DNA from 3 places in the Thermoflexus sp. genome. Region 1 is predicted to be linked to each of the others. Evidence: riboswitches for the same ligand, from Rfam matches in the RefSeq annotation. Region 1 holds a riboswitch; each other region holds the start of a gene.

Region 1 (10,548 bases):
TACTACGTGGAATATTTGACCAACCGCCTGGAGCAGCAGGCCTACGAATACTTCCGCAAGATCGAGGAGCTGGGCGGGGTGATCCCCGCCATCGAAGCGGGCTTCTTCCAGCGGGAGATCGCCGAGGCCGCCTATCGCTACCAGAAGGAGATCGATGAGAAGCGCCGGATCATCGTTGGGGTCAATGAGTTTGTGGAGGAAGAGGAGGTGAAGCCACCGATCCTTCAGATGGACCCCGAGGGGGAGCGCCGGCAGCGGGCGCGCCTGCAGAAGCTCCGGATGGAGCGCGATAACGAGCGCGTGGGGCAGGCCCTGGCCGCCCTTCAGGAGGCCGCTCGCCGGGAGAACGGGAATCTCATGCCCTATATCCTGGACGCCGTGAAGGCCTATGCGACCCTGGGGGAGATCACCCGGGCGCTCAAGGCGGTATGGGGAACCTGGCAGGAGCCGCTGATTATCTGAGCGAGGGGCTACGCCCCCCCTCCTTCCGGGGCGGGTGGGCGCGCCCATCCGCCCCCCCAGATCTCTGAAGAGGGACAGGCTCCCCATGCGGCGCGGCGCTCCCCTGCAACGTCCTGTTGGGTTTGGAGACACCCTCTTCCGTTAGGGCATAGGAGATGAGAGCCCGTCGCCTTCCGCTCCAACTTCCCCAATCCCGTCGAATCCATCGATGGGTCCGGAGACCTTCCGAAAGATCGATCCGCACCTGCGGCGAGGACGGAACGGAATCCTCATCAGCCTGCTCGCCATCAGCCTGTCCGCCTCGCAGCCTTTTCTTTCCTTCGAAGATCGCCTGAGCCTGCATGTGGCCGGGCGAGGCTTCCACTTCGCCACCTGGCTCCTCTCAGTCTGGTGGGAGAAGCTGATCCTCGACACCGCCACCCCGCAGGCCTTTCTGGATGAGGCGACCCAAGGTCGGACGCTTCGAGGCTTTTTGCGCCATCTGGAGGCCGCGCAGCAAGCGGCGGCCGATCTGGAACACCGGATGGCCGGCTCCGAGCCCACCGATCCCGCCATCCTGGAGGATCTCCGGCGTCGCTGGGAGACGGAACATCGGAAGCAGGAAGCGTTGCGTCCCCTGGTGGAGGGCATCCTCGCGGAGCAGCTCGCTGTTCTCCTCCGCGGGGAGGGATTGACTCTCCTGGGCTATCCGATCCCCCCGGTCAACCTCCGCCTGACGGCCATGCCCAACCTGCTGGTGGTATCGCCCCGGGATCGGATCGTCCAGCGGGCCGCCCTCCCCTTGCAGGCCGATCTCACCGCCGATGAGATGGAGCGGATCGAACGACACGTCGATGGGGCCTTCAACGTGTCCTCCCTGGTCGTTCCCCTGGGCGGCCTGGCTCTCTACCCGGCAATGATTCTGGAAATCCCTTCCCTCCCCTACCTCACCGAAACCATTGCCCATGAGTGGACCCATCACTGGCTCTTCCTGTGGCCTCTGGGATGGTTCTACGAGCGCCCGGAAGCTCGCACCATTAACGAGACCGCCGCGGATCTGGTGGGGAAGGCCCTGGGACGGGCGTGGCTGGCCCGCTTCTACCCCGAGGATCTCCCCTCACCCCCCTCCCCTGCAGACTCGCCCCATGCTCCAGAGGAACAGCCGGCCTTCCATTTCGGACGGGAGCTGGCGAAAACCCGAACGGTGGTGGAGCGACTGCTGGCGCGGGGGGAGATCCGCCGGGCGGAGCAGTATATGGAGGCCCGACGCCGGGTCTTCCTGGAACACGGCTACGTGATCCGCAAGCTGAACCAGGCCTACTTCGCTTTCTATGGCGCCTATGCGGCGGAGGAAGGTGCGGCAGGCGTGGAGGATCCCATCGGCCCGCGCGTGCGTCGCCTGTGGGAGCAGAGCCCATCGTTACGGGCCTTTCTGTTCCGGATCGCCTTCATCACCGACCTGGCCGGCCTCCGCCGGGCGCTGGGGGAACCATAAACCGTCTGGCCCTCCCCGCGACGCTCCAGGCCACGGGGGCAGAGAAAACCAGCCGCCTGACCTCTACCTCCCGATCCTCCTCTCATGTCGGTAAATTGACAGGATGCCTCCTCTGACTTAAAACAAAGTAAGAGTTACATGGCGCGGGTCCGTTGGGGGAGTCCGGGCGAGCCGGGCTGAGAGGACGGCCATATCCGCCGTCGACCCCTGGAACCTGATCCGGATCATGCCGGCGGAGGGAAGACGGGCGCGCCGCGGCGATCTCGCACCACCTCCCTGTGATCCCGCCCTCTCCTCCTGGCTCCGCCTCATCTCATACGGAAACTGGATTCGCACAGCCAGATTTCTCCGGGAAGTAGAGCGCCCTCATGACGAACGCCAATGAAATCGTGATCATCGGCGGCGGGATCTGCGGGCTCTCCATCGGCTGGTTCCTGGCCCGCTCTGGATACCCGGTGACGATCCTGGAACGGGGCGGCGCCGGGCTGGGCGCGACCTGGGCGGCCGCCGGGATGCTGGCCCCTCACGCGGAGGCAGAGCCCGGTGAGGAGAGGCTCCTGCCGCTGTTGCGGGCTAGCCGCGATATGTGGGCCGACTTCGCCCGGGAGCTGGAGGCCGTCTCCGGGATCCCCGTGGACTACCGGGACGAAGGCACGCTGGTGGTCGCCCTCGATCGGGACGACGCGGAACGCTTGAGGTTCCTCTATGAATTCCAGCGCAGCCAGAACCTCCCCACTGAGTGGCTTTCCGGCTACGAGGCCCGACGGATGGAGCCGCATCTCTCCCGGCACGTGGTGGCCGCCATCTACAGCCCGCAGGATCATCAGGTGGATAACCGGAAGGTGGCCCGGGCGCTGATCGAAGCCTTCCGAAAGGCCGGCGGACATCTGCGGGAACACACGGAGGTGACCGGGATCGTGATCGATGAGAACCGCGTCCTCGGGGTCCGCCTCGCCCGCGGATTCCTGGAGGCCCACACGGTGATCCTGGCCGCCGGGGCCTGGTCCGCCCAGATCCCCGGGCTCCCCCCCGAGGCCCGCCCGCCTGTCCGGCCTGTGAAGGGTCAGATGCTGGCGGTGCAGATGCCTCCCGAGGCGCCCCTGCTGCAACACGTGGTGTGGGGGCCGGATGCCTACCTGGTTCCCCGTCGGGATGGTCGGTTGTTGATTGGGGCGACGGTGGAGGAAAAAGGGTTCGATGCCCACCTGACCGCCGGAGGGATCTTCCGGCTGCTGCGAGGGGCCTGGGAGATCCTGCCCGGGATTGATGAGCTGCCCATCGTGGAGATGTGGGTGGGCTTCCGGCCGGGAAGCCGGGATGATGCACCGATCCTGGGGCCGACGGCGGTGGAGGGGCTGATCCTGGCGACCGGCCACTACCGCAACGGCATCCTGCTGGCCCCGATCACCGCTCACGCCATTCATCACCTGATCGTCCATGGCGACCTCCCCGAGGTCGCGAAACCGTTCACCCTCGCGCGATTCTGCCACCGGTAGGGGCAGGCCCCTGGGCCTGTCTCCCTGGAGTGAAGGAGGGAAACCCGATGGAGGCCATCCTGATCGTCAATGGACAGCCCCATCCGTATCGGCCGCATACGGTTCGGGAGCTCCTGGCCGCCCTGGGCCTGGATCCCGATCGCCCGGGCATTGCGGTGGCGATCAACGCCACCGTGATCCCCCGACCGGAATGGGGGAACGTCCGGCTCCAGCCCGGGGATCGGGTGGAGATTGTCCACGCGGTCGCAGGGGGATGAACCGGCACGGAGGTGGGAAGGCCGTGCGCGGTTCCCCATCAGGAGAAAGGGGTCCACTCTTTCCTCCCGGATTCACGGCGCAGTTTTCTGTAAGATCTTCAGGAGGCCTATGATGAACGAAGGACTGGTGATCGCCGGACGGGCGTTCCGCTCGCGTCTGATCCTCGGAACAGCTCGATATCCCAACCTCCAGGTGATGCTGGATGCCCTGGAGGCCAGCGGAACCGAAATCGTGACCGTGGCCATCCGCCGGGTCCGCTTCGGGGCTGATGGGGAGAACCTCTACGACCTGCTGCGGGATCGCTATTTCATCCTGCCGAACACTGCCGGATGCTACACCGCCCGAGATGCGGTGCTCACCGCCCACCTGGCCCGCGAAGCCCTGGGCACGAACTGGATCAAGCTGGAAGTGATCGGCGATGAGGAGACCCTCTACCCCGATGCCGAGCAGCTGCTGGAGGCCGCGCGCCAGCTGGTGAAGGATGGCTTCGTGGTCCTCCCCTACTGCACCGATGATCCCATCCTGTGCCGGAAGCTGGAGGATATCGGTTGCGCGGCGGTGATGCCGCTGGGGGCGCCCATCGGATCCGGGATGGGGATCCTGAACCCGTATAACATCCGGCTGATCCGCCAGATGTGCACGGTGCCGGTGATCGTGGACGCCGGGGTGGGGACTGCATCGGATGTGGCGATCGCGATGGAGCTGGGATGCGATGGGGTGCTGCTGAACACCGCAGTGGCCCAGGCGCGGGATCCGGTGAAGATGGCCCGGGCGATGCGCCTGGCGGTGGAGGCCGGACGGCTGGCCTATGAAGCTGGCCGCATCCCCCGCCGCTTGTATGCCGTGCCCTCCAGCCCGATGGAGGATCGCATCGAGGTATGAACCTCCCCCAGCCGCCGCTGCTGGTGATCACCGACCGTCGCCTGGCCCGCCGGCCGCTGCTTGCTGTGATCGAGGCGATCCTCACAGCTGGCGGGCGCTGGGTGATGGTGCGGGAAAAGGACCTCCCCGAAGATGAACTGGCTTCCCTGGTTCGGGCGATCATCCGGCTGGCCCGACGCGTGGGAGGGGTTGTGGTGGTCAACACCTGGGCATCGGTTGCCGCAGCCTGTGAGGCCGATGGGGTGCATTTGCCTCAAGGCCTTTCGGTCGCCGAAGCCCGACGCATCGTCGGCCCGGGGCGCTGGGTAGGGGTTTCCACCCACAACCTGGAAGAGGCCCTACGCGCGGTGGAGGAAGGGGCGGACTATATCACCCTGAGCCCCATCTTCCCTTCCGTCAGCAAGCCGGGCTATGGACCGGCGCTGGGGGTGGAGACTCTCCGCATGGTCGCCCGAGCGGTATCCATCCCGGTGGTGGCCCTGGGGGGAATTACCCCGGAGAACGCCCGCGCATGCCGGGAAGCCGGCGCGGCGGGAATCGCGGTCCTGGGCTCCGTGATGACTGCGGAAGATCCGGGAGCGATCGTTCGCGCCTATCTTTCTGCCTGGGGGGGTTGAATCGATCGAAAACGCGAGGTTCACGGACCGGGGAAGCGGAGCGCCCGACGCCGGGCCGAGAGGTGCTCCCATTCCAGAGGCAACACCGGTGGGGATGCGCGTAAATCCTCCCGCCAGCGGATGAGGATCTGGCAGAGGGCCTCCAGAGCGGCGCCGAGCTCATCGGCGTTGCTTCGCACCACCTCGCCCATCATCCGCGGATCGCTGGCCGCCACCCGGGTGGCATCCCGGAATCCGGAAGCCGCGATCTCCCACATGGCCGGATCCCCCGCGGCCTCGACGGCAGCCATCAGCGCCATGGCGGTCACGTAGGGGAGATGGCTCACCCAGGCCACCCGCCGATCGTGGATCTCCGCCTCCATCCAGATGGGGCGCGCTCCCAGAAGGGTGACCAGCTCCTCAGCCTGCACCGCCGCCTCCGGTGTCGTTCGGGAGGTCGGCACCAGAATGAACGGTTTCCCGAGGAAGAGCTCCGGATCGGAGGCCAGGAAGCCCGAGCGCTCCCTGCCTGCCATGGGGTGCCCCCCTACTGCCCTCACCCCTTCCGGCAACCGGGCCATCGCCGCCACAATCCGCCGCTTGGTGCTCCCCGTATCCAGGATCAGCTGGCCGGGTCGCCAGGGGAGGGCCTCCAGGAGCTCCTCAATGGTGCCCACCGGCGTGGCCAGGATCACCCCATCCGCCGCAGCGACCAGCGCAGGGGGATCCAGCAAGGCCTCGAAAACCCCGGAAGCCTGGGCCTCTGTCCGTGTAGCCGGATCGCGATCCGCTCCCAGAACCGGGATGCCCTGTTGCGCCAGCCGCCGGGCGATGGAACCGCCGATCAGGCCCAGACCGATGACACCCCAGCGAAAGTTCTCCATCGTCACAACCCGAAAAGAGAGTGGACGAGCGCCTGCCCGCGCGTCCGGGAAATCCCAACCCCGAATGCCCTCGGGAGGAGGTCCGCTGCGCGCCCCCCGAACATGGCATGCGTTACGGCAATGCCCGTAGGGCAAGGGCCACGGCTCGCGCCTCCCGGACCAGGCGGGCGAAGGCCTCGGGGGTCAGGGATTGACGGCCATCCGACCAGGCCTCCTCCGGGCGGATGTGAACTTCCGTCAACAAGCCATCCGCCCCTGCGGCAATGGCCGCGCGGGCGATGGGGATCACATACGCCGCCTCCCCTGTGCCGTGGCTGGGATCCACCAGCACCGGCAGATGGCTGAGCTGCTTCACGACCGGCACGGCGTTGATGTCCAGAGTGTTTCGGGTCATCCGCTCAAAGGTGCGGATCCCCCGCTCGCACAGGATCACGTTGAAATTCCCATAGGCCATCACGTATTCCGCTGCCAGCAGCCACTCTTCGATGGTCGCGCTCATCCCCCGCTTGAGCAGCACCGGCTTCGGCTGTCGGCCCACTGCTTTCAGCAGGCTGAAGTTCTGCATATTCCGCGCGCCGACCTGCAAAACATCCGCCACCTCCGCGACCAGGGGAACCTCCTCCGGGGCCATCACCTCCGTTACGACCGGGAGCCCGGTTTCGGCCCGTGCCTCGGCCAGTAATTCCAGCCCTTCGAAGCCCAGGCCCTGGAAGGAATAGGGGGAGGTGCGAGGTTTGAAAGCGCCGGCCCGTAGCATATGGGCCCCGGCTTCCCGAACGGCATGGGCGGTTTCCAGCAGCTGGGAACGGGATTCTACCGCGCAGGGCCCCGCGATAAAGACCGGCTCCTCGCCCCCAATGAGGACCTCTCCCACCCGGATCTGGGTGCCCTCCGGCCGGTAATCCCGAGCTGCCAGCTGAAACGCATGACGGACCGGGATCACCCGCCGGACCCCCGGCCAGGACTGGAGCTCGCGGGGATCCAGGTCGCGCTCATCGGGGCAAACCAGCACGGGTTGCGGCCCGTGAACCCAATGGACCGGCTTCCCCCGGGATTGAAGGTGGTCCACCAGGCGCTGGATCATACGGGGATCCACATCGGCAGCGCATTCCACAATCATCGTTCCCCTCCTTCCTCCACGGATGCGGTGGGCGTTCCTTCCGCAGCCGGATAGGAGCCCAGCAATTTCACAAAAGAGGCCCGTTGGAGAAGCCCCAGGAGGGCCTCCCGACACGCGGGGTCCTGCCAGTGACCCTCAAAGTCCACATAGAACACGTATTCCCAGGGCCGTCCGCGCCGGGGGCGGGATTCCAGCTTGGTGAGATTGATCCCCCGCGTGGCGAATTCCCCCAGGCAGGCATGCAGAGCTCCTGGAACATGTCGGGTGCTGAACACAATCGAGGTCTTGTTGCGCTCCGCGCGGGGCGGCTCCCGGGTGCTGACGATGAAGAAGCGGGTGGCGTTTTCCGGGTCATCCTCGATTCCCTCAGCAAGGATCGCCAGGCCATAGCGCTCGGCAGCCAGGCGGCTGGCAATGACCGCGACCCCGGGTTCCGGGCGCTCGGCCAGCATCCGGGCGCTGCCGGCTGTGTCATGGGCGGCCAGGGCTTCCCAGCCATGCCGCTCAATGAAACGCGCACACTGCTCCAGAGCCTGCGGGTGAGAGCGCACCATACGGATTTCCGAAAGCGTCGTCCCGGGCGGCGCCAGCAGGCAATGGCGCACCCGCAGGATCACCTCCCCCCAGATCCGGAGATCCCGATCCAGCAACAGGTCGTAGACCGCATTGATGGAGCCCGCCGTGGAATTCTCCACCGGCAGAACGCCGAAATCCGCTCGGCCGACCTCCACAGCATGGGCCACCTCGGCAAAGGTGCGGCATGGGAGCAACACCAGATCCGGCCCGAAAAAGCGCAGCGCGGCTTCATGGGAATAAGCGCCCGCCTCTCCCTGAAAGGCCACCCGGGGGAGCATGGGAGCCTGCTCCGGGGGATCTGCCTCCTCAGGAGAGGCAGAGCCGTTTAAGAGATCGGGGCGAAGTTGCTGGGCTTCTCCCAGGTAAACGGGAACGGGTCGGAAGGGGCGCTGGGGGTGAACCAGAAGCAGAACGCGAATACAACGGGGAAGGGCATCCGGGACCGGGATCTCCTGGGCGCACAGCATGGGAACGTGTGTCCAGCCCATCTCCCGGGCGACCGAGGCCGGGAAAGCCGCCGTGAGATCCGGGGTGGTCGTGAACCAGGCGGCCACGATTTCCCCCGGGGCCAGCCGGTTGGCCCGGACGATGGATTCCAGCAACCGTCGGGTTGCCGAGGCGATCGCTTCCGGGGTGTTGGCTTCGGCCGTGACCGCGCCGCGAATGCCGTATAGCATGCGTCCCCCACAAAAAACCATCGGCGCGGGGGCTCTGGGGGAGCCGCTCCGCGCCGATGGTGAAAACTACGGGAATTTGGAATAGGACGTCAGGTGGCATACGCGAGCGGCCCCGCCGGACGCGCGGCAAAGTAATAAAAGTAATACCGCCAGTAGGCATGGAGGGCGCTCGCGAAATGCCGGACCTGCATGCTCAGGAACCCCTGTTCCCTCGAGTTTGGTTTCACATTATACAGACCTGAACGAATTTGTCAAGCCCCGGCCGAGGGCTTTTGCCCCCTGCCGGGGGGCTGCGGGGGGGTGTCCCCCCACCTTTTCCTCCGCCTCCTGTCCGAATGGGTAAGATCTTCGAAAAGCCCCGAGGGGCTGTTCGAATGAATTCGGCCTCACAGGCCTTCGGCCCATGGCTGGCCTCCGCCGATCCAATCGCGTCGGCGAAGGCCGATGCCCAGGGCCCCAGCGCCTCCCACAGCCGATTTCACTCGACATCCCGGGCACCTCGAGGGAGAGGAGACGCGCCCCGAATGGTCTCCAAACGCGGGAGCGTGAAGAAGAAACAGGTGCCTTCTCCGGGCGTGCTCTCCACCCCAATGCGCCCCCCATGGGCTTCGATCAAATGCCTGGCGATCGCCAGGCCCAGGCCCGATCCCCCATCGGCACGCGACCGGGACCTCTCGGCCCGATAGAAGCGATCAAAAACATGTGGGAGATCCTCCGGGGCGATCCCGATACCGGTATCCCGCACGCTCACCCGCACTCCGTCCCCCAGATCCTGAGCCCTCACCACGATCTGCCCCCCCGAAGGCGTATAACGAACGGCATTGGTCAGCAGGTTCATCAGAACCTGCCGAATACGGGTTGGATCCGCCAGGATCGGTGGCAGCTCCGCGGGCACCTCGACTTCCAGATGGAGCCCTTTCTCTGCCGCCTGAAGGGCGATGCCATCCACCGTCTCCTCGATCAGACGCTTCAGATCCACCATCTCCCGGTCCAGCCGCAATTGCCCCGCCTCCGCCAGGGTCAGCAGGCGCAGATCTTCCACCAGGCGGGCGAGATGACGCACCTCGTCATGGATCTGAGCGATCTGCTCCAGCTCCAGGGGAAGCACGCCATCGATGAGGGCTTCCAGGTGGCCCTGCAGGATCCCCAAGGGGGTGCGCAACTCATGGGCGATGTCCGCCAGCATCTGGCGTCGCTGCTGCTCGGCCCGGGCCAGCGCTTCGGCCATCCGGTTAAACGCCTGGGCGACCTCTCCCAGCTCCCCCGCTTCCTGGGCTGGGATCTGTGCCCTCAGATCTCCGGCGGCGATCCGGCGAGCGGCCTGCTGGAGCGCCCGTAACGGTCGCACCAGACGGGAGAAAACCAGCGTGCCCGCCCCCAGGGCCAGGACGATCCCCACAAAGGTGCTCCAGCCGATCGCCCATCCCACCCGCCCCAAGAACTGCGCGGAAGGATCGGACAGGCTTCCAGTGTCCCCAATCACCAACCATCCGACGATCCGGTCTCCTACCCGGATAGGAGCCCCCGCATTCCGAACGGCTTCCGGCAGAAGAGTGCCCACCCATGTCCCTTCGGAATCCCATCGGACCCGCCCCGCTTCATCCGCCAGGATGAAACGGTGGCCCATCATCCGCCACATTGCAGCGCCGCCCATCCCCATCGGATGATGCATCGGGCCCATCCCCGGCATCATCGGGCTGGATGGCTCCAGGAAAGACTCCACCCCATCCCATCCCCTGTTCTGGAGATAGTAATTCGCAAGGGCAGGCGCCAGCGCCTCCGCCCAGCGTCGGTTCCCCTGGGCCACATACACTCCGAATTCGCCCGCGGTCGCCAGGCCGATCAGGAGAGATGTGGCGAGCAGGCTCAGGATGACTACCCCGGCAAAGGCCAGGCTCAGCTTCACCCATAGACCTCGCATCGCGATCCGCCTGGATGAAATCTTCAGGTTAGCTCCTCAATCAGTCTCTTGAAGCTTATATCCCACCCCATAGACCGTCAGCAGATACCGGGGATTCTTCGGATCCGGCTCGATCTTCTGTCGGAGGTTTTTGATGTGGGCGTCAATGGTCCGCTCATACCCTTCATAGGCGACTCCCTGAACCCGCTCCAGCAACTGCAAT
Region 2 (10,548 bases), on a different contig from region 1:
CGGGCCATGGCCGCTCTCGCGGGCGTGGGCGATCCTCCATCGCCGAATACGCGGATCGGATTGTAAACTGGATGGAGAAGGTTGGGCTTTCCCGCGCCGTGTGGGTGGGGCACTCTATGGGCGGCGCCATCGCCCTGTGGGCCGCCCTCCACAACCCGGAATGGGTCACGGCGCTCGTCCTGGTGGCCACGGGCGCTCGACTCCGGGTCAGCCCGTTGATCCTGGAGGGACTGCGGACGGATTTCCCCCGCACGGTGGAGCTCATCCTGGAATGGAGTTGGGGAGAAAACCCGCCGGCCCGGCTGGTCGAGGAAGGGCGTCGTATGCTGCTCGCTGCGGATCCGGCGGTCGTTGAGGGGGATTATCAGGCGTGCGATGCCTTCGATGTGATGGATCGCCTGGGGGAGATCCGGGCGCCCACCTTGGTCATCGGCGGCACGGCGGACCGGATGACGCCGATTAAGTATGCGGAATATCTGTCGGCCCATATCCCGAAGGCCGAGCTGGTGCGGATCGAGGGGGCGGGACATATGGTGATGCTGGAGCAGCCGGAGGCGGTGGCGAAGGCCGTGCGATCGTTCCTGGATCGCATCGGTTGTTCATGCGACCGCCCTGGCCTCTAGAAGGATCCCCTTTGAACCAGCGAGAGATCTGCAGATGGTGGCGATCGGGATTGATATCATCGAGATCCAGCGGGTGGAGCGGGCGGTGGCCCGATTCGGCGAGCGCTTCCTCCAGCGGGTGTTCACGCCGGCGGAGCGCCGCGCCTGTCGGGGGAAGGTGTTCGAATACGCCGCGCGGTTCGCCGCGAAAGAGGCGACGGCGAAGGCGCTGGGGGTCGGCCTGCGGATCATGGCCCGCGAGGGCATTGGGTTCCACGACGTGGAGATCCTGCCCGACCCCCGGGGGCAGCCCCACGTGCACCTGCACGGATGGGCGGCGGAGCGCGCCCGGGTGCTGGGTTTGAAGCAGTGGGCGGTGAGCATGACCCACGATGGCGGTTTCGCCATCGCGGTGGTGGTCTCGACCGGCGCATGATCTTCCATTCCCCCAAAACACCCGATGAGCCCATTCGCCTGGCTTCGCCCACCGGATCAATCCCCCGTCCCCCCGGATCCCCACGATGTGCGGATCGCCGACCTGATCCAGGCGGATCCGGCGGGAGCCCATGTGGCGCTGATCGGCATCCCCTTCGACACCACGGTCATCGGCCGGCGGGGCGCCCGCGAGGCCCCCGGGGCGATCCGGCGCGCCCTTTACCGGATGACGGCTTTCGATCTGGAGAGCGGGGTGGATCTCACCGGGATCCTGCGCATGGTTGATCTGGGGGACGTGGCTGTGGTCCATACGGATGTTCACGAAACCCACCGGCGGGTCGCCGCCGTCATCGCTGAAGCCGTCCGCCAGGGGTTGCGCCTTCTGGTGCTGGGTGGAGATCACGGGCTCTCTTATGCCACCATCCGGGGCGTGCGCGAGGGCCTGGGAGGGAAGCCCATCGGCGTGATCCAGTTCGACGCGCATCATGATCTGCGAGCGCCTCTGGAAGGGGAGATCACCAGCGGGACGCCGTTCCGGCGCCTGCTGGAGGAAGGTCTCCTGCAGGGCTCCCATCTGGTGCAGATCGGGCTCCTCGGGGGGCGGAACAGCCGCGCTTACTATGAGATCGCCCGACAGCACGGCGTCCATATGATCCCGGCAGCCCGGGTTCATCCAGCGGATCCGGAGTCCATCGCCCAAACCGCGCTGGTGCATGGGGCCGTTGGGACCTCCGGGTTCTGGATCAGCCTGGATATGGATGTGTTCGATCCGGCATATGCCCCCGGGGTCTCCGCGCCGAGCCCGGGCGGGCTGACCGCCTTTCAAGGGTTGGCGATGGTGCGCCGGCTGGCCGCCCATCCGGCATGTCTGGGGATGGAGCTGATGGAGACCGCGCCGCCTCTGGATCCCGACGGCCGCACCGTTGCCCTGGCGGCCGCCCTCGCATATCGGTTCCTGGTCGGGCAGGGGGAGCTCCGTCGGCAGCGGTGAGGGACCGGCATTGCGCGGCGGATCTCCTTCGGAGTTCGGACGCTGCCGGCACCCGGCCCCCATCTTGACAAGGCTGAAACAACCCCATATAATTTAAGCAAACGTTTGTTAGCAAAAATGGCGCGACGAAGTCATGGGGATCGACGGAAAACCATCCTGCGGGTAGCCGGGCGGCTTTTCAGCCAGCGGGGCTATTACGGCACCTCCATCCGGGACATCGCGTCGGCGATCCGCCTGCAGGGCGGGAGCTTGTATGCCCACATCGCCTCGAAGGAGGAGCTGCTCTGGGAGATCGTGGATGAAGCCGCCCAGGCGTTTCTATCCAGTCTGGAGCCCATCGTCCGCTCCGAGCGTTCCCCTCTGGAGAAGTTCCGACTTGCGGTGGCCGTGCACCTGCGGGTGGTGACGGAGCGCCAGGATGCGGCGGTGGTGTTCAATCACGAGTGGAAAGCCCTCAGCCCCAAGCGCCGTGCGGACGTCCTGGCCCGTCGGGATGCCTATGAGGCGCTGTTCCGCGAGATCCTGCGGGAGGGAATCGAGGCTGGGGTGTTCCGGGCGGACCTGGACGTGCCGTTGATCACCCGGTTCATCCTGACGGCGCTGAACGGCGTCGCCGTCTGGTATCGCCCGAAGGGCCCCCTTTCGCCGGAGCAGATCGCGGAGGCCTTCGCCGATTGGGCGGTGCGGGGGCTTCAGAGGTGGGAGCCTGCGGAAGCAGTCAGGTGATGCCATCGGAGCAGAAGGAGGGGCGTGATGCTCACATATCGCATTCACGGTCACACGGTCCCGGTTCCGGAGCAGGCGCCGCCGCCTCAGGAGGGCCCGGAGTATGAGGCTCGCCTGGCGGAGTTCGAGGCGCGCATCGCCCGGGGGGAGAAGATCGAGCCCACGGACTGGATGCCCGAGGAATACCGGCGGCAGCTGATCCGCATGATCTCCCAACACGCCCACAGCGAGATCGTGGGCATGCTCCCCGAGGGGAAGTGGATCCCCCACGCGCCCACCCTCCGGCGCAAGCTGATCCTCATCGCCAAGGTGCAGGACGAGGGCGGCCACGGCCAGCTGCTGTATCGAGCGGCGGAGACCCTGGGGATCACCCGGGAGGAGATGGTCGAGGCGCTGCTGGCCGGCAAGGCGAAATATTCGGTGGTGTTCAACTATCCCACGCCGACCTGGGCGGATGTGGCGGCCATCGGCCTGCTGATCGACGGCGCGGCGGTGGTCAACCAGCTGATGCTGGCCCAGGGCTCCTACGGCCCCTACGCCCGGGCGATGAAGCGGATCTGTTACGAGGAGTCCTTCCACATCAAGCAGGGCTACGATGCCTTCGTGGCTCTGGCCACCGGCACCCCTGCCCAGCGACAGATGATTCAGGAGGCGGTGAACCGCTGGTGGTATCCAGCCCTGATGCTCTTCGGCCCGCCGGATCGGGATTCGGTGCACACGCCTACTCTGTTGCGCTGGCGGATCAAGACGAAGACCAACGATGAGCTGCGCCAGGAGTTCGTGGATCAATACGCGCCGATGGTGTTGCGCCTGGGCCTGACGATCCCCGATCCGAACCTGCGCTACGACCCGGAGACGGGGCACTGGCGGTTCAGCGAGCCGGATTGGGACGAGTTCTGGCGGGTGATCAAAGGCGACGGCCCGTGCAACGCCGAGCGGATGGCGGCCCGGCGCCGGGCCCACGAGGAGGGCCGCTGGGTGCGGGAGGCCCTGGCGGCGAAGGCCGTGCAGCGGATCAACGGAGGGGGCGATGGGCGATACGCAGTGGCCGGTTTATGAGGTTTTCCTCCAGGAGAAGCGGGGCGATCCCCACGTGCACGTGGGCGCGGTCCACGCCCCCGACCCGGAGATGGCCCTCATCTTGGCCAAGGAACAGTTCGCCCGTCGGGGCCGCTGCGTCAGCCTGTGGGTGGTCCCCGCGGAGGCGATTTATGCCTCCCGGGCCGAGGAGGCGGAGGAGCTCTTCGCCTCCGCCCTGGAGAAGGAGTATCGGGAGCCCCGGGGCTTCCGGGTGGCGGAGCGGGTGCGGAGGTGGATGGAGCGCCATGGCCAGTCCCTTCCCGAAGCCGAATGAGACCGTTGCCCTCCCGGATCCCCTCCGGGAGGCGGTGGGCCAGTTGCTTCTGGCGATGGCCGACGATGAGGTCCTGCTGGGCCATCGGGATTCCGAGTGGGTGGGCCACGCGCCGATCCTGGAGGCGGACATCGCCATGGCCAGCATCGCCCAGGATGAGATTGGGCATGCGGTCCTCTGGTATTCCCTGCTTCAGGAGCTGGGGTGGCCGGATCCGGACCGCATGGCCTACTTCCGGGATCCCCCGGAGTTCCGCAACGCGACGCTGGTGGAGCTCCCTAAAGGGGATTGGGCCTTCACCATTATCCGACAGTTCCTTTTCGATTTTGCGGAGAAGGTCCGGCTGGAGGCCCTGATGGCCAGCGCCTGGACGCCGCTGGCGGCGGCGGCGGCCAAGGTGCGGCGGGAAGAGACGTATCATCTGATGCACAGCCGGGCATGGGTGCTGCGACTGGGGGATGCGACGGAGGAGAGCCATCGCCGGATGCAGGCGGCCCTGGAGCAGGCATGGCCCCATGCCCTGGGGCTCTTCGAGCCGACGCCCGGCGAAATCCTGCGGGTGGAAGCCGGGATCCAGCCCCCGGAGGCCGAGCTCCGGGCCCGCTGGGAGGCGGAGGTCCGGCCGATCCTGGAGGCGGCCTCTTTGAGGATCCCGGAGGCGGAGCCTGTTTACGGCGGGCGGCTCGGCCGGCATACGGAGCACCTGGCCGCGCTGCTCGCGGACTTCCAGGGGGTGGCCCGTTCGGGGTTGGGGGAGACATGGTGAGCGAGGGCGCGGCGCTGACGCGCGAGGCGGTCCTGGCAGCCCTGGAGGCGGTGAAGGACCCGGAGATCCCCACGGTCTCGGTGGTCGACCTGGGGCTGATCTATGAGGTCCGGGTGAAGGGGGATGAGGTGGAGGTGGATTTCGCGCCCACCTTCGTGGGATGCCCGGCGTTGCACGTCATGGAGCAGGAGATCGTGGCGTGCATCCGGGCCCTGGGGGCTCGCAGCGTCCGGGTGCAGCGGGTCTATCGCCCGCCGTGGACTGCGGATCGGATGAGCGCGCGCGCGCGGCAGGCGTTGCGCGAGCTGGGGATCGCGCCGCCCCGGCCGGTCCCGGCGGAGATCACGCTCACGGCGTTTGAGAAATTGCCCTGTCCCTTCTGTGGATCCACCGATACCCGGATGGAGAACCTGTTCGGCCCGACTTCCTGTCGGGCGCTGTTCTACTGCAACACGTGCCAGCAGCCCTTCGAGGCGTTCAAACCCCTGTGAGGCCGAAAGGGCTTCCTTTCTTCCCCAGGATCTAACAGGCGGGCGAGGCCATCTCCGGCGGCCTCGCCCGCCCCTCCGGATCTTCTGTCCGGGCTTACGCGGCGCGGGTGATCCGGCCTCGGGCTATGGGGATGATCCCGTAGATCGCAAAGGACACGATGAAGGTGGGGAAGGTAGCCCCTACCGAGGGGGCCAGGCGGGTGAGAGCCTGGTAAGTGGCCACCCCGGCGGCCCAGGCCGCGAGGCCCTCCCACCGGATGGCGGCCGGTCGATACAGATCCGCCTCGGTGTAGGAGCGGCGCACCACGAAATAATCGGCCGCCAGCACGCCGAACAGCGGGACGAAGGCTGTGCCGATCAGGAGCAGGAAGTTCTCATACTGGGCGATGGGGACCGTGAGGGCCAGCAGGAGGCAGATCGCTCCGATCGCTCCGGCGAAGAGCGCTTGGCGGACCCCCGGCCAGATGTTCTGCAGGGATACGGCTGCCGAATAGATGTCGGCGAAGGCGTTATCGGTCTCATCCACCAGGATGATGGGCAGCACGATCCAGCCGATGGCCAGCGCCCCGATGGCTTCCACCAGCTGACCGGTCTGGGCGGTGAGGAGCAACAGGGCGCCCAGCCCGTAGAACCACACGTTCGCAATGAGATAGCCGATGTAAGTTCCCCAGAAGGCAGGCCCCGCCCGCCGGGCGAACCGGTTGTAATCGGCCACCAGAGGCATCCATGAGATCGGCATCGCGGCCACCAGATCCACGGCCAGCCAGAAGGGCATCTCCCCGGTCCCCGGTCGCCGCCACACAGCTCCCAGGTCATACGTGAGGGCGATATAAATCGTCAGCCAGATGGTGGTCAGCAACACCACCCAGACCGCAAATTTCTCCAGCCACTGGCGCACCACCACCAGAGGCCCTCCGATGGCCATCAGGGTGCACCACAGGGCGAAGAGGATCGCCCAGAAGGGGTAGCTGGAGAACCCGAGGAAGCGGGCGCTGATGAAATCCGCCGCCTGAGCCATGATAATGATCTCGAAGGCGCCCCAGCCGATCAGCTGGAGCACGTTGAGGGCGGTGGGGAGGAACGACCCCAGACGCCCGAGGGAAGGTCGAAGCAGCACCATCGTGGGTGCGCCCGTTCGGCTGCCGATGTATCCCGTGGCGGCCAGCAACAGGTTGCCCAGCAGCGTCCCGATCAGGATGGCCAGCAGGGCCTGGGGAAGCCCCAGGCCGGGCACCAGCAGGGCGCCGGCGGCCATCACCAGCAGCCCCACGCCGAGATCTCCCCACAGGACCGCGTAATCGAGGAACCCCAGGCGCCGTGCTTCCACCGGCACCGGCTCGATGCCCCATTCGGGGGGCGCCTGGATCCGTGGAAACGCGCGAGCCCATGCTTTGAGGATCGCCATGGTGAACCTCCCTGAAGAGGGTGTGGAAATGAAGCGGCGTGGGGGAACAAAAAAGCCCGCCGACGGGCGGGCGAGGAGATCGAAGCGGTCGCGACGGTCCCTCCGCCGGTATGACCCGGATCAGGTTCGATGGGTCGGCGCCAGGGCCGGCCTCCGGCCGGCAAGGCACCCTCTCAGCCCGCTTCCCCGCGGACTCCCCACGTCGCTTCGAAACGCGATTTTAGCGTTGCAAGACGACGCTGTCAAATTCCAGCGCTCTGCCAGGGCTTTTCGAAGATCTTACCCATCCCGGCAGGAGGTGGAGGGACACCCCCCGCAGCCTCCCGGCAGGGGGCAAAAGCCCCCTGCACCCCCCGATCTCTCAGAACATTGAAAAGCCCCGCGCTCTGCTGGAGATCTCATCCTCCCAGGCACATCAGTTCGCGGGGGAACGTGGTGAGGGATTCCGCCCCGGATTCCGTCACCACCACATCGTCCTCGATGCGGACGCCGCCCTTCCCCGGCAGGTAAATCCCGGGCTCGATGGTGAAGGTCATGCCGGGCTGAAGGAGCTCGGTGTTCCCCGCCACAATATACGGGGGCTCATGGACCTCCAGCCCGAGCCCGTGGCCTGTGCGATGGGTGAAGTGGGCGCCATAGCCGGCCGCCTCAATCACCGAGCGGGCCGCCCGGTCCACCGCCTCCGCCGGGATCCCGGGCCGCACGGCGGCGCGGCCGGCGGCGTTGGCCTCCTGAACCCGCTCGTAGATCCACCGCAGCTCGGGGTCCAGCTCGTCCACCGCAAAAGTTCGCGTGAGATCGGAGACATAACCTTCCACGATCACCCCGAAATCCACCAGCAGGAGCTCCCCGGTCCCGATAGGGCGGTCCGTCGGGATGGCGTGGGGGAGGGCCGTGTTTGGTCCGGCCACCACGATGGGCTCGAAGGCCAGAGCGTCCGCCCCGGCCGCGAAGCACGCCTGGATCAGCCGCCGGGTCGCCTCCCGTTCGGTCATCCCCCTTTGAACGTGGGGCAGCCATATCCGCAGCGCTTCCTCCGCCACTGCGACGGCCCGTCGAATCGCGGCGATTTCGTCCGGATCTTTCACCATCCGCAGCCGGGCCAGCAACGGCTCCGCCGCGATCGGTTCGGGGGAGGAAAAGACGTGGGCGAGCATGGACCATTCCAGCACGCGCATCCCCAGGGTTTCCACGGCGATGGGACGTCCGCGCTGGCCCACGGCTGCCGCCGCCGCCTGGAAAGCCCGTGCGGGCCCTTCCTCGTCGGTGTAAGGGAACAGGCGCCATGGGATCGGCGCCTGCCGGGCCTTCTCGATCTCGAAGGCCGGGAGGATCAATACGGGATCGCCATCCAGGGGAAACAGCGCCACGATGGGGCGCTCCATCCGATGGAAAGAGAGGCCGGTCACGTAGAACAGATTGGCGCCGGGGACCAGGGCCAGAAGTTCGATCCCTTCCCGGTTCATTTCCTCTCGCAAGCGCAGCCAGCGTGGGTGGGACATCGTCGCCTCCCGCCTTTCCGTCTCCGGGTCCTTTCCAACCCCCACCGCCTTTCAGGCCCGGGAAATTGGGAAAGCTCTCCTGATCAGTTTGACAAATTCTCCCGCTTGTGGCAACATAGAACCCCGGCATGGGCCGGGAATCGGTTCGACTCTTCCTTCAATACACGAGCTCTGGCGCTCCGCCGATGCCCTCATCGGTGGGGCGCCGGTTGTGCTTTTCAGGCACCGGGAAGGCGATCTCGCTCCCGGTGCTTTTTTTATATAGCCGCCATGCGGGAGGGCCCTCCGCATGACCACCATCCGTCTGCCTGGAGCGGCGGACATCCATGTGCACCTGCGGGAGCCAGGGGAGACCCATAAAGAGGATTTCGCCAGCGGGACGGCGGCGGCGCTGGCCGGCGGGGTGGTGACGGTGCTGGCCATGCCCAACACCCGCCCGCCCCTTACGGATCCCGCGGCCTTCCAGGAAGCTGTGCAGCGCGCTCGGGCGGGGGCGCGCTGCGAGGTGGGCCTCTTTGTCGGCGGCACGCCGGAGAACCCCGAGGTCGCTGCGGCCTTAGCCCCCCAGGCTGCCGGGCTGAAGCTTTATCTGGATGCGACTTACGGCCCTCTTCGGCTGGAAAGCCTTGCCGCGATCCTGCGCCATTTCGAGGCCTGGCCCGGCCACCGCCCCATCGCGGTCCACGCGGAGGGGCGGACCGTGGCGATGGTATTGGGGTTGGCCGCCCTGTTCCGCCAGCCGGTCCATTTCTGTCATGTCAGCCGGCGGGAGGAGATCCTCCTCATCCGCCGGGCGAAGGAGCGGGGCCTTCCGGTCACATGTGAGGTCACGCCGCACCACCTGTTCCTGACGGAGGCCGATTTGCCCCGCCTCGGCCCGTTCGGTCTGATGCGACCGCCGCTGGCCACCCGGGCCGATCAGGAAGCCCTCTGGGCCAACCTGCCGGTGATCGATGCGGTGGCGACCGATCACGCCCCGCATACCATCGAGGAAAAGCAGAGTCCCCACCCTCCCCCCGGGGTGCCGGGCCTGGAGACGATGCTGCCATTGATGCTTACCGCCGTCGTCGAAGGCCGCCTGTCCCTGGAGGAGGTCGTCCGCCTCACCGCTACCGGCCCGCGGCGGGTCTATGGCCTGCTGGAGCCACCGGAGACGTGGGTGGAGATCGAATGGGGCGGGCCCTGGACGATCTCCCGGGAGGGCCTTTTCACCCGATGTGGATGGACGCCCTTCGAGGGGATGACAGTGCGAGCCCGGGTGCGCCGCACCCTCCTGGAGGGACGGGTGGCCTTCGAGGACGGAGAGGTCCGCGCGCCCCCCGGCTCGGGGCGGGTGCTGTTCGCCGATCCATCCTGTTGACCCGATCCATTATTGCAGCGGCGATGATGCCGCCGCGAAAACGATCCGCAAGGAGGTGAACGATGGTGAGCCGACCGCGCCTGTTCCAGTTCGATGGCGTCGCTTCGCGGGAGCCGGTGAACCCGAACAACGGCTTCTACATGCAGGATATCCTCTCTGTCTCCCAGTTCAACCGGGAGAACCTGGCCTACCTCTTCGACATCGCCGAGGAGATGCGGGAGCTGGTCCGCCGCGTGGGCGCCTGCGATCTCCTCAAGGGCTATGTGATGGCCTGTGTCTTCTACGAGCCCAGCACCCGCACCAGCTCCTCCTTCATCGCCGCGATGGAGCGCCTGGGCGGGGCGGTCATCCCCATCACCCAGGGCGTCCAGTTCTCCTCCGTAGCGAAAGGGGAATCCCTCCCCGACACCATTAAAACCCTGGAGCAGTATTCCGACGTGATCGTCCTGCGCCACCCCGAGGTGGGCGCAGCGAAGATCGCCGCCGATGTGGCGGAGGTCCCGGTGATCAACGCCGGCGACGGCATCGGCGAGCATCCCACCCAGGCCCTGCTCGACCTCTTCACCATCCAGGAGGAGCTGGGCCGCATCGACGGCCTGCACATCGCCATGGTGGGGGACCTCCGCTTCGGGCGCACGGTGCACTCCCTGACCAAGCTGCTCACCATGTATGACGTGCGGCTGTCCTTCGTGTCGCCGGAGATCCTGCGGCTGCCGCTGGACCTGATGAATGAGGTCCGGGCGAAGGGGATCCCGGTGTATGAGACCTACGATGTGGCCGATGTGATCGAAGACGTGGATGTGCTCTATGTGACCCGGGTGCAGAAGGAGCGTTTCACCGACCTCAACGCCTATGAGCAGGTGAAGAACTATTATGTGATCACGCCGGAGCTGATGAAGCGGGCCAAGGAGCGGAT
Region 3 (10,548 bases), on a different contig from region 1:
CGCCTGGGCGATGTTCGGACAGAACCCCCGGGAAGAGCTGGATCGAACGGCGACCTTTGCGGCCCGCTGGCACGGCGCAGCGGCGGACCGCATTCGCGTCTGGATGGGGCCTCACGCTCCCTACACCTGCCCCTATGACTTCCTCCAGGAGGTCGCCCGCGAGGCGAGGCGGCTGGGATTGGGCGTCCACATCCACGCTTCGGAAACCGCAGAACAGGTGCAATCCAGCCTCCAGCGGTACGGCGTCACGCCGGTCCGACTGCTGGAGCGTGCCGGCCTGATGGAGGGCCGGCTGCTCTGCGCCCACGCAGCCCATGCGACCCCGGAGGACATCTCGTTGATGGCCGCCCATCGGGTCGGTGTGGCCCACTGTCCCAAGACCTTCCTGAAACTGGCCGCGGGGATCGCGCCGGTGACGGCCATGCGCCAGGCTGGGATCCCGGTGGGCCTGGGGACGGATGGGGCGGCGAGCAACAACACCCTGGATCTCTGGGAACAGATGCGGCTGGCCGCCCTGCTCCAGAAGCACGAGCGTCGGGATGCGCGGGCGTTGCCCCTGCATGAAGCGCTAACGATGGCGACGTGGGAGGGGGCGCGGGCGCTGGGAGAGGAAGAGCGCCTGGGACGCATGGCTTCTGGCTACCTGGCCGATCTCATCCTGGTCCGGCTGGATGGGGCGCACGTGCAGCCGGTGCACCGGGTGGAAGCGGCACTGGTCTATGCGGTCCGGGCCAGCGATGTCGACACCGTGATCGTGAACGGGCAGGTGCTGATGGAAGGACGCCGGCTGCTTACGCTGGATAAAGCGGAGATCCTGCGTCAGGTCCAGGCGCGAGCGGATCGGCTGGCCCAGCGGGCACATGGACGGCGATTACAAACGTATCGTTAGCCCATTGCCTGGACCGTAGGCCGACCTCACCCGCGGAGGGATCTTCATCGGGTTCAATCCTCCCGCTTAATCCGCACGGCGATCAGGGTGCCATCCGATTGACGTCGTGCCCGGACCTCCACACGATCGCCCACGTGAGGATCCTCCCGGATCTCTGTATCCCCAGTCACCTGCACAGCGCGTCCATCGATGATCCAGGTGGATCCGGAGATCGCCTGGAGCACTCCCTTCCACTCGATAGTTTCCCCTTCTTCCCCTGGAGTCCGGGTTGGCTCAGGTGTCTGGGTTGGCTCGGGCGTCTTGGTTAGAGCGGGCGTGGGAGCCACCGTCGCCGGCGGCAAGGGCGGGGCGGTCGGAACTGGCGTTGCCGTCGGCAAAGGTGTGGGCGTCGGCCGGGGGATCCGCGTTGGAACCGGTGTAGAGGTGGCCTCCATCCAGGCCTCCGCAGGCGTCCCGGTCGGCTCGGGCGTCGGCGTGGGAGTCTCGGAGATCCTCTGGATGCGCATGGCGATCAGCTGTCCTTCCGGCCCCAGGAAGGCCGTCACCTTCACCCTCTGATCCACAGTTACAGGCCCCAGCATTTCTGTTTCAGGGAAGATCTCCACCGGCACACCTCCGATACGCCAGGTGGTCCCTTCGATGGCTTCGATCCGACCCTCCCAGGTCACCGTTCCAATGCCCCGCTGTTGAGTGAGCATCCGGTATTCCTCCCAGCGGCGAGCCGCCAGCGTCTCCTCCACCAGACGCCGCTCTACCGGATCCAGGGTCAGGGCGAGCCAGACCTGCTCTTCCATACGCTTGATCCCATAGAGGGGATCTCCCGGCAGGCTGCCCTGGGCCATGGCATGGAGGACGCCAATGATGAGGAGTGCGACCGCGATCGCAGCCCCCGCTGGCGCATATCGTCCCCATCCGAACAGAACCGCGGCCCATGGGCGGCGGGAGGACCGCAGGGCTTCCGCGCGCTGGAGGAAAGCAGTCCGGGAGGCCAGCTCCGCCCGCAAGGACGGCGCGGGGGGACGCACGGCCTCGATCATCCGGGCGATGCGCAAAACCGGGGCCACTTCCGGATATCGAGCCGTTACTTCCTCCAGCGTGGCCCCTTCCCGCAGCCTCTCCAACGCTTCTTCCAGAACGTCCTCACGCTTCGCCATAGTCATTTCGGAGATCCTTTAATCGTTTCGCGAGGGCCGTCAGGGCCCGATGCTGAAGCAATTTCACAGCTCCCACGCTTTTCCCCAGCTCCTGGGCGATCCGGGCCAGCGGGAGATCCATCCAGAAACGCATCAGGATCACCGCCCGCTGGTCCGGGGTCAGATGCTTCAGGGCCTCCCGGACTTGTTCCCGCACCACCACATCCTTCCCTTCTTCCGCAGCCCTTGAGCGGCCCCAATCCTCCTCCAGCGGGACCTGGGGATGCCGGTAATGGGCGCGGTGATGTTCGGCCACCAGATGATCCGCGGTCCGGAACAGCCAGGCCGCCAGATGGCGATCCGGCCCCCGTCCCCGATGGAAGGCTTCGAGGAGGCGCAGGAAGACCTCCGCGGTCACGTCCTCTGCAACCGCCTGCTCCCCTACCCGGCCGAGCACGTAGAAATACAGCATCTGGTAATACCGCTCGTGCAGCTCGGACAGGGCCTCCGGGTCCAGGGACCGTGCACGGGCCAGCAGGGCCTGTTCGTCTATCACCGTTCCAGATCGCTCAAGGAAAGTTTCCACCGTCGATAGATCCCATCGTATCCGCTCGGGCGGGAAGATGCCACTCCCACAGGCCCTCATTGTGGGCACCGCCTCGTTCAAGCCTCACGGGAAAGGGGGTTGGGCAGGATATCCTGGCGGCCCGCCCAACCCCATGCCTCCCTGATTCTCCCGAATTATCAGTCGGAATCATCCTTTTCGGGACGATCCTTGTGGTGATCCTCATCCTTCTTCCCACCATCATCCTTCTTCTCATCATCCCCTTTCTTCCCATCATTGTCACCTTTCTTGCCTTCCTCTCGCGTTCCAGAATCCTTCCCGGACCGATCTTCAAGTTGAATTCGAAGGGCACGGATGGAGCCATCGCTCTGAAGAACCCCCTTCACCTCAACCCAGGCGCCGAGGGTGATAGGGTCATCGATCCGGGTATTCCCATCGACCCGGACCGTCCGACCAGCGATGCGATAGCCATCGGGAAGGATCTCCTCCACGGCACCTTTGAACTCCACCTCCTCCTTAGTCTTCAACATGGATCCGGAACGCCAGGATCGTTCCGTCCGGTTGCAGAACGCCCTTCACCTCCACAAAAGTCCCCACGGCGATCGGACCCTCAACACGCGTGGTCGCGGTCACCATCACCGTCCGCCCCCCAATCCGATAACCGTTGGGCAAAACCTCCTCCACCACCCCCTTGAACTCCATTTGAAGGATAGGAGTGGGCAGGGGAGAGACCATTGTCCCTCCCGCCGTTCCGGCCACCGATCCGCCCGAGGATTGAACCCGGATCATCGTGGCATTCCAAGCCCCATCTGCTGGGGCCCCTTCCACCTCCACTCGGGCTCCTACCTGAAGGTCCCCCAGGATCTGCGTCTGGCCGGTCCAGCGAACCAGCCGGCCGGAGACCTGAAGGCCATCCGGGAGGATCGCCTCCACTGTTCCCTCCCAGCGCGTTGCGGTTCCTTCCCTGGATGCCGGAGGGGTCGTGCAGGCCGTTAGCATCAACCCGATCCACGCCAGCAGGAAGATTCCGAAACCGATGCCCTTTTTCATGGGACCACCCCCGTCTTTAGGATGCTGAACCCGGGTTCGCTCATCATGTCATGTCGGAGATCACCCGGAAAAGGTTACGGGGGTGGGATTCGAGATTTTCTATGGGGAAGGCCAGGGCCACGTCTCAGCCATCGGTTCGGCACGGGGAAGGGTAGGGTTGTATAGTAGAAAAGTCCACCAGGAGAGGATTCGGAAGATGGCGCGCGTTGACTGGCGAGAGCGAGTGGTCATCAATCCCGAGATCCACCATGGAGAACCATGTATCCGTGGCACGCGGATTCCGGTGAAGGTGATTGTGAGCAGCCTGGCGGAAGGGATGTCCTTTGAAGACATCCTTCGGGAGTATCCCCCGTTGAGCGCGGAGGATCTCTGGGCCGCCCTGGCCTATAGCCAGCGTCGAATTTGACAGGCCCCTTTTTTCACATTACAGTAACCGCGGAATTTCGGGGCGACGTGGGGAGTCCGCGGGGAAGCGGGCTGAGAGGGCGCCCTGCCGGCCGGAGGCCGGCCCTGGTGCCGACCCATGGAACCTGATCCGGGTCATGCCGGCGGAGGGACGGTCGCCACCCGTTTGCCCCTCGCGTCTCTCCATCTCTCCCCACGAAGATCGCCTCTGAAGGAGCTCATGGGATGGCGCTGGACCTGCGCGTTTACCTCGTTCTGGACCCGGCGCTCACCTCCGGGCGATCGCCGCTGGAGATCGCGGAATCGGCCCTTAAGGGGGGGATCACCGCCATGCAGTTGCGCTGGAAATCCGGGCCGTTGCGGGAGATGCTCCGGCTGGGGGAAGCCCTGCGGGCGCTCTGCCGGCGATATGGTGTTCCTTTCCTCATCAACGATCGCGTCGACGTCGCCATGGCGATCCATGCGGACGGGGTCCACCTGGGCCAGGAGGATCTCCCTCCTGAGGTGGCGCGGCGCCTTCTGGGCCCTCAGGCCCTCATCGGGGTCTCCGCCCGCACCCCGGCGCAGGCTCAAGCGGCGGAGGCCGCCGGCGCCGATTATCTGGGATCGGGCTCCATCTTCCCCACAGCTTCCAAGGCCAACCCGATTCTCATCGGACTGGAGGGGCTGGCCGCCGTCGTCCGCTCCACGCGGCTTCCGGTGGTAGCCATCGGCGGAGTGACTCCGGAGAACGCCGCCGTGTGCATCCGTATGGGAGCCGCCGGGGTCGCGGTGATCTCCGCCATCACCCAGGCGCCCGATCCGGAGGCCGCCGCGCGCGCCCTGCGACGGGCGGTGGATGCAGCGCTGGCCGAGCGGGAGAAGCGCTCCCCCTCCGGCGCTTAACGGATGGAGGCGGGATCAGGGCCTCCAGCCCTCGCGGAGTTCTGCAATCCTCAGACCAGGAGGATGGCGATGACCACTTTGCCTCGTGCCCTAACGATCGCCGGATCGGATTCGGGCGGGGGGGCGGGCATCCAGGCGGATCTGAAGACCTTTGGCGCGCTGGGCGTTTACGGCATGAGCGTGCTCACGGCCCTCACCGCCCAGAACACCCGGGGAGTCCAGGCGGTTTTCGAACTCCCCCCTGAGTTCGTGGCGGCCCAGATCGACTCGGTGCTGGGCGACATCGGCGCCGACGCGGTGAAAACGGGGATGCTGGCGAATGCCGCCATCATCGAGGTGGTCGCCGGGAAAATGCGGGAATACCGCGTGGAGCGTCTGGTCGTCGATCCGGTCATGCGGGCCAAGAGTGGGGATCCCCTCCTTCGCCCGGAGGCCCAGGACGCACTGATCCGTCACCTCTTCCCCCTGGCGATGGTGGTCACCCCGAACCTCCACGAGGCGCGGGCGCTGGTGGGGCGGGAGCTGCGGAGCCGGGCGGATATGCGAGAGGCAGCACGGATCATCCACGAGATGGGGCCGCGCTGGGTGGTGGTGAAAGGCGGCCACCTGGAAGGGGATGATCACAGCGTGGACATTGTGTTCGATGGCCGGGATTTCTATGAGCTGGACGCCCCACGGGTGGACACGGTGAACACCCATGGGACGGGGTGCACGTTCGCCTCGGCCATCGCGGCGGGGCTGGCCAGGGGTCTCCCACCCCTGGAGGCCATCCGTCAGGCGAAAGACTATCTGACCGCGATCCTCCAGGCCTCCCGGGCCTTTAAACTCGGCCGGGGCGCGTATGGGCCGATGGATCACTTCGCTTTGCTGAAAGCCCGGGCTTATCCCGGATAGAAGGCGAGCAGGACATCCGCCGCCGGGCGCCCATTTCGGAAGATGGGATGGCCCCTTCCCCTTCTGGGGCCGTGGGGAACCCCTTCAATGCCCTGCGGCCCCAGCCGCCCCTGATCGTTCGGTTTCACCGCCACCCTTCGACGGCCAGGCCGAGGATCCCCACCAGGACGGTGAGGACGGAAGCCCATCCCAGGCGGCGCAACCAGGGGCCCCGCAACCCGCCCAGCCGGGCCATCGGCACGTGGAAGAGCAAGCTGGCCATGGAGGCCAGCACCACACCAAGCCCTGCCGCCTCCATCGAAATCTGCCCCTGCGCCGCCAGGGTCGCCGCCGCCGCCGCTGTCGAGGCGCTGCTCACCAGCCCGCCCAGGAACGTCGCCACCATAAATCCTCCTGGTCCCAGGAAGCGATCCGCCAGCACCACGGCCGCCCGGATCACCAGATAAAACGTCCCGAAGAGCAGGCTATGGCGCAGCGAGAAGGGGAAAGCCAAGCGGATCGCCGGCGCAGCCGAAGATGCGTTCTGCCGGAGGATCCGAAGGACCATCAGCCCGGTGAGGCCGGCCATCAGCCCCACCGCCAGCCAGCCGTGGAGCAGCGCGGCCGGCGCGAAGATCCCCAGGATCAGGCCGTTGCGGGCCATCATGGCGATGTTAGCCAGCAGCATCCCCTCCAGGGCCAGATCCATGGCTTTCTCCTCCTGTCCCCGACATCGCCGGGCCAGCTCCGAAACCGTCGCCGTGCTGTTCACCAGCCCGCCGAGGATCCCGGTGAAATGGATCCCCCGGGCGCCGTAAAGCCGCAGCAGCGCATAGTTCACCAGGCCGATCGCCGAGAGGATCACCACCACCAGCCACGCCGCCCGGAGGTTGACCAGGCCCATGGGATCCACGGTGGGGGACAGGCCCTCCGGCAGGAGGGGATAGATCACCAGCGTCAGCACCCCGAACAGCACAATGGAGCGCAGCTCCTCCAGGGAAAGCCCCACGGTAAAGCGGACCAGCTCCGCCTTCCAGGCCAGGAGCATCGTCACCAGCACGGCGGTAGCCGCCGCCACCAGGAAATACCCCTGCGCAACCACAATGCCCAGGAGCAGCGTCACCAGCAGGGCCACCGAAGTCGTCATCTCCAGGGAGCGGTCCACCAGCATGCTGCGGATATTGAGGATGCTCACCAGGGCGATCGCCGCAGCCAGGACCAGGAAGGCGGCGACGGGGTGGATCAGCCAGGCCAGGCACCCCGCCAGCGCCGCCAGGGCGAAGGTGCGCAACCCCACATCCTTATGCGCCCACTCCCGCTCCAGCCCGATCAGCAACCCGATCCCCAGCGAGATCCCGATCGGTTCAATGTATCCCCGAAGATCGCCCATCGTCGTATCTCGAACGAGGTGGGACAACCACAAGCAGTTGTCCTCCTGCACCGAAGGGGACGCGAGACAAAACGCTATGTGAGATGGGCCCCGCCCGTCACATCCAGAACCGCGCCGGTGATGAAATCGGCCTCAGGCAGACACAACAACAGCACGGCGTTGGCCACATCCTGAGGTTCCTCAATTCGCCCCAGCGGGGTTTTGCTCACATACTCCGCGCGCACGGCCTCTGGATCCATCCCCCGCAGCTGCCCCTCCCACACGATCTCGCGCTCCTGCATCGATGTGCGGACAAATCCGGGGCAGATCAGATTGACTTTGATATTATACTTGCCCACTTCCACCGCCAAACTCAGGCCGAAGCCGATCACCGCCCACTTGGAGGCCGCATAGTGCGCCAGCAGAGGGACAGCCCGATGGCCGGCCATGGACGCCGTGATGATGATGCGACCGCCGCCCTGGCGGATCATATGGGGAATAGCGGCCTGGCAGGTAAAGAACACTCCTTTCGTGTTCACGTTGAAGTTATAATCCCATTCCTCCTCCGTGAGGTCCTTCACCCAGTTCATCGTGGAAACCCCAGCGTTCGGGCAGACTATATCCAGGCGTCCCCATTTAGCGACCACGGCATCCATCACCGCGACGTTGTCAGCCTTCCTGGTGACATCGAGACGCCAGGATTCCGCGACCCCATCGGATTGACGGATCTCCTCCGCAACCTGACGGGCCCCTTCCTCGTTAATATCCGTTACGGCCACATAAGCCCCTTCTCGAGCCAGGGTTCGGGCGATAGCCGCTCCGATCCCGGTCCCCGCGCCGGTTACCATCGCAACCTGTCCATCCAGGCGTCCCATGGATGAGCCTCCTTGGAGAAAGGAGCTGGAACTTACACCCTCAGACTAAGATAGAGAAGGCAAGACAGCCCCTCCTTGGGCCCCTTGGGCCTCAAGGAGGAAGGTTCCCTAAAGGTAATCAGGCGTGTGACCCCTGTTGAGTTTCACCCCCCAGACAGTCGACCCACGCGAGGGAAAAGCGGTTTTAGGGCTTCGTAAAGGTCCCGATAAAGGCGGTAAGCCTCCTGATACCGCCGGTGGGCTTCGGGATTCGGTTCATTCCAGTAAGCCGGACCCGCAAAGGCCTCGATCTCCGCCCAATCCTGGAACAGGCCAGCGCCCATCCCGGCCACGAAAGCCACTCCCAGGGCCGAGCCGGGATGCCCGGGGTGGGCCTCCACCGGAAGCCCCAGAACATCTGCGGCGATCTGACGCCACAGCTCGCTGCGCACCCCGCCGTCGGTAGCCAGCACCCGTCGGATGGGATAGCCGCGCTCCTGTAGGATCTCCAGATGATGCTGGAATCCATAGATCACCGCCTCCAGGATGGCGCGGAACATATGACCCCGACTGTGGCTCAGGGTAAGCCCAAAGAAGATCCCCCGGGCTTCCGGATCGAAGAGCGGGGTCTTCTCCCCAAGGAAATAAGGCAGGACGATCAGTCCATCGGAAGCGGGCGGGACGGCTGCGGCTTCCTCATCCAGTCGGCGATAGGTTGCGGACCCACCTTCTTCCCTCAGCACCTGGGTGACGAACCACTTCACCAGAGAGCCGGAAGCCGCCATGCATCCATTCAGAAGGTAACGCTCAGGGATATCGTGATAATCGATGTAAAGCCGGGGATGAGGCTCCAGGCGATCCATGCAATACAGGATATCTCCTGCGGCGCCGAACTTGATTAACAGATCCCCATGCTCCCGGAGGCCAGCGGCCAGCGCGGAGGCAACGTGGTCCGCGCTCCCAGCCGCCACCAGCGTTCCCGGCGCCAGACCTGTCGCCTCCGCCGCCTCCCGCGTGACCTCACCGATGATCTCTGTGGGAAAGCGCACAGGTGGGAAAAGTTCCTCCTGAAGATGGCTGGCCTGCAAGAACATCTCATCCCACGTCCGTCGATAGATGTCGAACAGGCCGCTTTCCACCGCCCAGTTGATCTCCAGCGACCACGCCCCGCTTAGCCGGTAAGCAATATAGTCATAGGAACCCAAGACAAGACGAGTGCGACGCCAGATCTCCGGCTCATGTCGCTGGATCCACATCAGGCGGGGTCCCACATGCTGCTGATTGGTGTAGCCACCGGTCCGGGCGAAAAGCTGCTCCTGATCCAGGTTCCGACGAAGCCACTCGATCTCCTCGATGGCTCGTGCATCGTTCTGGAGGATAGCAGGACGCAGGGGGTTCCCCCTCTCGTCCAGCAGGACGAGGGCAGGCACCATCCCGCTGCATCCGACCACGGCCACCTCTCGCGGATCCCGATTCACAAGAAGTTGCCGGCAGACCGAAACCACTCCCCGCCACCAGTCCGCCGGATCCTCCTCAGACCATCCCGGATAGGAGGAACGGAGATCATGGGGAGCATAGGCCTCCGCCACCAGCCTCCCGCCCGGCTCGATCAGAACGCCCTTCACCCCACTGGTTCCCACATCGATTCCCAATGCGAAGCGGGCCATCGTGGACCTCCTGATCATCCTTTCAGGGCACCTCCCCCAAGGCCTCGCACCAGATAGCGTTGCACGAAGAAGGAGGCGATCATCACTGGGATCACCGCTGAGATGATCGCCACCGACATCTTCCCCATATCCACTCCCCGGAAGGTCCAGTAGCCGGCGATCGCCACCGGCAACGTCTTGGAATGCCCGCCTGCCAGCATCAGAGCGTAAAACATCTCATTCCAGGACATGATGAAAGCGAACAGCCCTGCAGCCGCCATGCCCGGACGAGCGGCCGGCAGGACAACCTGAACGAAGGCTTGCCACCGCGTGCACCCATCCACCATCGCCTGCTCCTCCAAGTCCCGCGGCACATCCTCAAAGAACCCGATCAGAAACCACGTCACGAGAGGGGCAATGAAGGTGAGGTGGGCAATAGCCACCGCCCAGACCGTATCCAGAAGCCCGACATAGTAAGCCATCAGGAAGAAGGGGATGATAAAAAGAGCCGGCGGCATCATCTGGGCGGCCAGGATCACAAAGCGCAGCCCTGTTCCGCCGGTCCGGAAGCGAGAGAAGGCGTACGCGGCCGGGGCCCCCACGATCAGAGAAACGATCACAGTGAGGCCCCCTACGATCACGCTGTTCAGGAAATGGCGGGCGAAGGAGGAGTTCAACCAGACCTCAGACCAGTTCACGCTGGTTGGTTCGAACCCGAAGAGAGAAGGACGGCTCAGCTCCACCGGCGGCTTCAGGGAGGCCAAGAAAATCCACAGGAAAGGGAAAAGGACGGCAACCGCGGCGATCGATAGCATACCGAATCGAAGAAGGATCGGCCATCGCCGACTCCAGCGCAGGATCCTCCAGGCCGGCATAGCC

What was found. Region 1 has a riboswitch for thiamine pyrophosphate ahead of thiO (glycine oxidase ThiO). Riboswitches for the same ligand answer to the same signal wherever they lie in the genome.
Region 2: it holds a riboswitch for thiamine pyrophosphate, as region 1 does, so the genes downstream of both, cytX (putative hydroxymethylpyrimidine transporter CytX) here and thiO (glycine oxidase ThiO) in region 1, are expected to answer to the same signal.
Region 3: it holds a riboswitch for thiamine pyrophosphate, as region 1 does, so the genes downstream of both, thiE (thiamine phosphate synthase) here and thiO (glycine oxidase ThiO) in region 1, are expected to answer to the same signal.

What each region holds. Positions count from the first base shown of each region.
Region 1 is NZ_DAOUCJ010000033.1:6,631-17,178, forward strand. Features, by position in the region: gene VAE54_RS04285 (methylmalonyl-CoA mutase family protein) at 1-462, shown strand, start outside; gene VAE54_RS04290 (hypothetical protein) at 671-1,936, shown strand; TPP riboswitch at 2,086-2,183, shown strand; gene thiO (glycine oxidase ThiO) at 2,305-3,432, shown strand; gene thiS (sulfur carrier protein ThiS) at 3,480-3,689, shown strand; gene VAE54_RS04305 (thiazole synthase) at 3,802-4,572, shown strand; gene VAE54_RS04310 (thiamine phosphate synthase) at 4,569-5,189, shown strand; gene VAE54_RS04315 (prephenate dehydrogenase) at 5,210-6,187, opposite strand; gene aroF (3-deoxy-7-phosphoheptulonate synthase) at 6,165-7,172, opposite strand; gene pheA (prephenate dehydratase) at 7,169-8,425, opposite strand; gene VAE54_RS04330 (sensor histidine kinase) at 8,904-10,346, opposite strand; gene VAE54_RS04335 (response regulator transcription factor) at 10,383-10,548, opposite strand, start outside.
Region 2 is NZ_DAOUCJ010000075.1:61,309-71,856, reverse strand. Features, by position in the region: gene VAE54_RS09060 (alpha/beta hydrolase) at 1-623, shown strand, start outside; gene acpS (holo-ACP synthase) at 658-1,038, shown strand; gene hutG (formimidoylglutamase) at 1,063-2,028, shown strand; gene VAE54_RS09045 (TetR/AcrR family transcriptional regulator) at 2,146-2,754, shown strand; gene paaA (1,2-phenylacetyl-CoA epoxidase subunit PaaA) at 2,782-3,813, shown strand; gene paaB (1,2-phenylacetyl-CoA epoxidase subunit PaaB) at 3,785-4,108, shown strand; gene paaC (1,2-phenylacetyl-CoA epoxidase subunit PaaC) at 4,080-4,874, shown strand; gene paaD (1,2-phenylacetyl-CoA epoxidase subunit PaaD) at 4,871-5,365, shown strand; gene cytX (putative hydroxymethylpyrimidine transporter CytX) at 5,460-6,770, opposite strand; TPP riboswitch at 6,850-6,980, opposite strand; gene VAE54_RS09015 (Xaa-Pro peptidase family protein) at 7,169-8,272, opposite strand; gene VAE54_RS09010 (amidohydrolase family protein) at 8,562-9,632, shown strand; gene pyrB (aspartate carbamoyltransferase) at 9,773-10,548, shown strand, end outside.
Region 3 is NZ_DAOUCJ010000041.1:6,544-17,091, forward strand. Features, by position in the region: gene VAE54_RS04975 (amidohydrolase) at 1-889, shown strand, start outside; gene VAE54_RS04980 (DUF5666 domain-containing protein) at 943-2,043, opposite strand; gene VAE54_RS04985 (sigma-70 family RNA polymerase sigma factor) at 2,030-2,608, opposite strand; gene VAE54_RS04990 (DUF5666 domain-containing protein) at 2,767-3,096, opposite strand; gene VAE54_RS04995 (DUF5666 domain-containing protein) at 3,104-3,637, opposite strand; gene VAE54_RS05000 (DUF433 domain-containing protein) at 3,834-4,043, shown strand; TPP riboswitch at 4,082-4,212, shown strand; gene thiE (thiamine phosphate synthase) at 4,268-4,927, shown strand; gene thiD (bifunctional hydroxymethylpyrimidine kinase/phosphomethylpyrimidine kinase) at 4,997-5,821, shown strand; gene VAE54_RS05015 (MgtC/SapB family protein) at 5,946-7,190, opposite strand; gene VAE54_RS05020 (SDR family NAD(P)-dependent oxidoreductase) at 7,265-8,044, opposite strand; gene VAE54_RS05025 (FGGY-family carbohydrate kinase) at 8,188-9,690, opposite strand; gene VAE54_RS05030 (carbohydrate ABC transporter permease) at 9,705-10,544, opposite strand.